DNA from 2 places in the Vibrio sp. QJM3NY_39 genome. Region 2 is predicted to be linked to the other one. Evidence: predicted binding sites of a transcription regulator. Region 2 holds the regulator's gene; the other holds the start of a gene.
The links. The regulator PurR, encoded in region 2, represses purine synthesis genes. The targets are predictions, from matches to a motif close to TNANGNAAACGTTTNCNTNA.

Region 1 (3,193 bases), 360 kb from region 2:
AATTTTTGCTTACCCAATCTACAATCTCATTGGCATTAAGAGCCCTATCGCGCGTGGTTTAACCATGGGTACCGTGTCTCACGCTTTAGGTACTGCGACCTGTGCTGAAAAGAATCAGGAAGATGCTGCATTCAGTTCGTTGGCATTGGTTCTTTGTGGGGTTATCACCTCAATCATTGCACCGAGTATATTTTCGCTCGTGGTTTGGTTCTATTCTTAACCACTTTGATTACAGTTTATACGCGCTCTAATCGATGAGTTGGTAAATAGCTAAACTCACTGGTTCGCGACTTTTAAGCGTTACAGATATCAATAAGCCCAAGCATAACCTGATTATTTCAGTGGTAGCTTGGGCTTTTTTCTCTCATTTATTCATCAATACGTGACAAACCGAACTCAATTTCAAGCAATAAGTGCGATATCAATGGTAGTTTTTACTCTTGCAATCGATTTCATCTGTGACCTCACTCTAATTATGCAAACCAATGTAACAACAACAACGCAGTAGTGATCAAAGTCACAGAAAATTCCTGAGCATTGCATAGAATTAAAGCCTAAGGTCAATTAAGGATTCAACATGAACAGTCGTATTACCCTGGCGCTGGAAAGTGCTCCAACAGCAATCAAAGCACTTTTGAGTGACATCGTATTAGCAGACAACTTTGACGCGACATTGTCTCCAGAACAATTTGCTAGCCTACTGCAAGCAAGTGGTTTAGCGGATGACGAGCTACGTATTGCGCTACTTCCTTTTGCCGCAGCCTATTCTTACGCTCCGTTATCTGACTTTTATGTTGGTGCAATCGTGCGTGGTTTGTCTGGCACTCTGTATTTTGGTGCAAACCTTGAAATCGCTGGTGCTCAACTTGGCCAAACAGTACACGCTGAGCAATCTGCAATCAGCCACGCTTGGATGAAAGGCGAGCAAGGTATCTCAGATATCACCATCAACTTCAGTCCCTGTGGTCACTGTCGTCAATTCATGAACGAACTGACCACAGCGAAAGAGCTTAAGGTTCAGCTTCCACAACGTGATGAAATGTCTCTGCAAGAATACCTGCCAGACTCATTCGGCCCTGCTGACTTAGGTGTGACGACTGGCCTAATGACTAAGCTTGATCATAAGCACACGACTGAAGAAACAACGCCTATTGTTGTAGAAGCGCTAGCAGCACTAAACCGCAGCCATGCTCCTTACACCAAAAACCTAAGTGGTGTTTCACTGCAATTGACGTCGGGTGAGGTTTTCACCGGTGCTTACGCTGAAAATGCAGCGTTCAACCCGAGCTTACCTCCTCTACAAGTGGCGTTGATTCAACTTAAACTGGCTGGCTTCGATTTTGAACAGATTGAAAGTGCAGCGTTGGTTGAAATTGCCGAAGGTAGCATCAGTCACCTAGCGGATACGCAATCTACATTAGAAGCGATTAATCCCGACATTCCAGTGACTTACTTAGCAATCTAAGTACATCTAATTAACAAAATTTTAAATAAGCAGCTCTATTTAACGAGGCTGCTTTTTTTATACCTGTAATTAACGCAACAACTTGCGCAAACGTTTGCTTTTATCATTGAAATAAGTATGATCACCCCGTTTTCAATCAATCGCTCAAAAGATCGGAAGGAATTTCTATGTTTGGTACTGCTACTCGTGAAAATGCTACTCGTGTACTTCTATTAGGTTCAGGTGAACTCGGCAAAGAAGTTGCTATCGAGTGCCAACGTTTAGGCTTGGAAGTTATTGCATGTGACCGTTACGCAGACGCACCCGCAATGCAAGTTGCACATCGTAGTCATGTATTAGACATGTTAGACGGCAATGCACTGCAAGCAGTCATTGAACTTGAAAAACCAGATTATGTGGTTCCTGAAATTGAAGCTATTGCCACTAGCAAGTTGGTAGAGCTGGAAGCGCAAGGCTTAAATGTCGTTCCCACTGCAAATGCGACGAAGCTAACGATGAACCGCGAAGGTATCCGTCGCCTAGCTGCAGAAGAGCTAAAGCTGAGCACTTCTCCTTACCGCTTTGCAGACACCTTTGAAGACTTCGCTGCCGCTGTTGAATTCGTGGGCATGCCTTGTGTTGTTAAGCCAGTAATGAGCTCTTCAGGTAAAGGCCAAAGCGTTATCAAAACAGAAGAAGACATTCAAAAGTCTTGGGACTACGCACAAGAAGGCGGTCGTACTGGCGCGGGTCGCGTAATCGTTGAAGGCTTCATCGACTTTGATTACGAAATTACGCTTCTAACCGTTCGCGCTGTTGATGGCGTTCATTTCTGTGCGCCTATCGGTCACCGCCAAGAAGATGGTGATTACCGTGAGTCATGGCAGCCACAAGTCATGTCAGACAATGCACTTAAAACCGCGCAATACACCGCTGAACAAGTGGTTAATGCACTAGGTGGTCACGGTATCTTCGGCGTAGAGCTGTTTGTTAAAGGCGATCACGTTATCTTCAACGAAGTATCCCCTCGCCCACACGATACTGGCTTAGTGACTCTTATGTCTCAAGACTCATCGGAATTCGCACTGCACGTACGCGCCTTTACTGGTATGCCGATCAAATCCATCACGCAATACGGCCCGTGTGCATCAGCGGTTATCCTTGGTCAAGGCACTTCAACCAACATTCGTTTTGAAGGTCTTACAGAGGCGCTAGACGCACCACAGACGCAAGTTCGCTTGTTTGGTAAGCCTGATATCGATGGTCGCCGTCGTCTAGGTGTGGCACTTACTCGTCGCAACAGCACTGAGACAGCGATTGAAGATGCAATTGAGAGCGCGTCTAAAGTAAAAGTGATTTACTAGCTGTTAATTACCATTTTCTAGCTAATGACTACTAATTGGTAACGACTAACTCAGATCTGAACCATTACGTTCTCGCATCTGAACAATCACGACTTCAAATCTGAACAATAAAAAAGACGGGCTATCGAGCCCGTCTTTTTGTTGGTGTTATCTTTTTTATTGAAGCGGTTTTTTCGCTAGAGAGTTCACTGCGCTTAAGCGTCTGACTCAATCAAGTACACTTCTTCACTAAATCGAGACAAGCCTTTTTTGGCAATCTTCGGATGTTCATCGTCTGCAATATCTTGATTCAACAATGTGATTTTGTATCCCGCGAACAACTGATCAATCTCTAGTTTAGGGACGCTAAACGGAGGCCCTGCCATCTCGCTTTGGTCGTAATCCA
Region 2 (3,193 bases):
ACCAACACAATACCCAATATCATTTTCTTACTCATTGATACTTCCTCTAAATTTTCAATGTATACCATTAGTATAGATAGACAGGCAAAGCATAGATTAACTTTCAGCAGATATAAAAAAAGCCGCAGTAAATGCGGCTTAGTTATGTATATAGTTTTTCACTTACAATGTTAATTGACGCGATTGATAAGCTCTTCACGACGCTGCTGCGGTATAACAGACCAATGTGTGCCATTGATCGCGCCTTCTAGCGCCCAAAGTAGTTCAATACTGACAGAAGACGCATGTGATTCTTTGATGGCGTTAAATGCGTTTACAGAGCCAGATTCATATAAACGCTCTACGGAATCGATCCCTGCTTTTTTCAACATACGCTCAGTGGCGAGTCGAAGGTTGGGCAGATCTTTGAGTCGAGTAGGCTTAGCTGAAGATTGCTCAGCTTTTTCTTCTTTAGCAAAACCCAGAGACGTTGTTGCAAGCTGCAAGATTTTCTCTTGGTCTTGCCACAGGCCTTCGGGTAAAGCGAAATATTTAGTAACGACAGGGAAACCACGTTTTTTGTAGACGTACGGTTGAAACCCTTGTTGTTCGAACTGTTTCGTTGTGCATTTGTCTGCTCGTATGTGCAGCTGGTCATTTACAACCAGAGCAAACATAGTGTCATCAGCAAAAAGACCGAAGCCACCAAACATCGAGCGTGATTTTATTTTTCCTAGGGATTCAAATAATTTCATTGAATCCTTTAGTATCGGTTTATCCATGTTATTTATCTCGGTGTATTTGAACTACGCCACCAAATAAGCAGGTCCGAGAGATTAGCAAAATGTTGCAATTAAATTGTCAATTAGCCGTAAATTACTAAATTATTAGTAGTTACTGCATTTTGCCATCGGTAACCCCGCTACCATACCAACGAGTGGTTTAGGCCGGAAGCTTTGCGTCTCACTCTTTCAAGTGATTTGCCCTGTGCGTGACTGATTGAATAGAATAAAGTTTTTGTTGAATGAGGCTCACACTTGTTATTTCAAAATGTGATACTGCTTCAATTAATGATCTTTCCAGTATGATACCAGGTTCATTGATGTTGTTGATAAAAAAAGCGCACCTAAAGGTGCGCTTGATTAAACTAAACTGAATTTATCAATTAATTTAACGTTTTAACTGTGCTTCGCTCAACAATTTCAGGGTGCATTTCGAATACACGTTTTTCATGGTCTTTGTCTTTGATGCGTTCTAACAAAATTTCGAATGCATTCTTACCAACACGACGCTTCGGTTGGTGAACCGTGGTCAATGGTGGAGAGAAGTATTCAGCTAACTCGATGTTATCGTAACCAATCACTGAAATATCTTCAGGGATACGAATACCTTGTTGTTGTAAGCGACTCATTAGGCCAAGTGCCATGGTGTCGTTAAAACAGAATACGGCTGTAGGGCGATCTTCCATTTTAATAATTTGATCAGCAGCAATCACAGCGGTATCACACTCAAAGTTGCCTTCAATGATTAGACGCTCATCAGTAGCTATTTTGGCTTCACCCAACGCACGTTTGTAACCTGCAATACGTTCTACACATGCTGCTTTGTCTAAGTGGCCACTTAAGCAAGCAATCTTAGAATGACCGCGTTCAATAAGGTACTTGGTTGCCAGATAGCCACCTTCTTCAGAGTTATCAATGATCTTATCGGCTTGAGAGGTCTCAGGGCCCCAATCCATGACAACTTTAGGGATATCAGCGTGACGGTCTAACATCTCTCTTAATTCTTCAGTTAGGTCTGAACACATAACCAAGATGCCATCTACACGTTTCTCTGCAAGCATTCGAATGTAGTCGCGCTGCTTCTCATAGATACCGCCAGTGTTACACAAGATCAAAGTGTAACCTTGACGGTAACAGTAACTCTCAACACCATCGATAACTTCAGAGAAGAATAGGTTGGTTGATTGAGTCACTAGCATGCCGATAGTGCGCGTTGTATTACATTTTAAGCTACGAGCAACAGCACTCGGCGCGTAGTTTAGTTCGTCTACGGCTTTGTTTACTTTTTCTTGAGTCGCTTCTGCAACAAAGCGAGTTTTGTTGATTACGTGAGAAACGGTTGTTGTTGATACGCCTGCTAAGCGAGCGACATCTTTTATAGTGGCCATGGTTTTATCCTATTAGAAGCTACTTTCCCAAAGTACGGAATGAAGTAGCCGTTAAGCTACCTAACTAAGAGCTTAAATTTGTAGGGCTCTTTGGGTACTAAAGTGCTAAAAAACAAAAAACCGCTATTGAGCGGCTTGTCTTAACACCGAAATGCTCAAAACTATAATAAGCATAGCATTTCGTGAATGTTTCATATTTTATCGTTTGCGGTCACAATTTTAGACTGACTAGAAATTACTCGCAATAAAATTCACCCGGAAATCCGGGTGAATTGTCACATTCTTCTGAATTTATTTAACGAGTCATCCAATCAGCTTATTCACCAGCAAGGTATTGGGTGTCCAATTTGCAGAATGCAAGTAGCAGAGATGAGACTGATGCGTAGAAACCGAATTCGTCAACGTCATGACATTTAACGTTGAACTTTGGTACCCAAGTAAGAAGTTGTTGCTCGATAAATTGCTGTTGAACAGCGAAGGATTTTTCTAGCTCTTCTTCAAGCTCCGTTTCATTAGAACGGATGATCAAGTTGCCAAGGAAGTCGAGTTCGATAGCGATGTGGTCAGCTGGTTCTTTTAGGTCTTGGTTCACCACTAAGTTGTGCTTGGCCATGATCTCTTCCATATCTTTTGCTGGCTTATCATTCAAAAGGCCAGTCTCACCGATATACATAGAAGCGTAAGGAAGTGCGCCATGCTTATCTGTTTTTAAGAATAAGTCACAGAAGTCAGCAGACAATTCTAGTTGAGCATCCTCACGCGTTTGTAGGCGGTTTAGCGCATCCACTAGGCTATCGATCGCCGGTTTTAGTGTTTCATTTTCGCCTAAACCAGTTAGGAAAGAACGAATTTCAACAGAGTGGTAGTGATCGAGTTCTTCTTGAGTGAGCTCTTTAGCGAATAAGCTTGATAGCCACCAGTATATTTCTGCTCTTTGCTCGTTGAACGCTTTCGTATCTTTCATTTCTTAGATCCTGATTTAGTCTTGTGGTGTTACTTATATGCATCTTGAAGTTACTTGTGCAAAGCACACCAAGGCTGAAT

Region 1: purT (formate-dependent phosphoribosylglycinamide formyltransferase) is a predicted target of PurR. The motif match lies at 1,548-1,567, and genes of this name have one in related genera.

The regions. Positions count from the first base shown of each region.
Region 1 is NZ_CM173505.1:1,557,469-1,560,661, reverse strand. Features, by position in the region: gene AC3CHU_RS07045 (LrgB family protein) at 1-220, shown strand, start outside; gene cdd (cytidine deaminase) at 578-1,465, shown strand; gene purT (formate-dependent phosphoribosylglycinamide formyltransferase) at 1,633-2,808, shown strand; gene AC3CHU_RS07030 (thiopurine S-methyltransferase) at 3,003-3,193, opposite strand, start outside.
Region 2 is NZ_CM173505.1:1,200,058-1,203,250, forward strand. Features, by position in the region: gene AC3CHU_RS05490 (TVP38/TMEM64 family protein) at 1-35, opposite strand, end outside; gene AC3CHU_RS05495 (TfoX/Sxy family DNA transformation protein) at 171-761, opposite strand; cyclic di-GMP riboswitch class I at 889-974, opposite strand; gene purR (HTH-type transcriptional repressor PurR) at 1,145-2,149, opposite strand; gene torD (molecular chaperone TorD) at 2,466-3,113, opposite strand.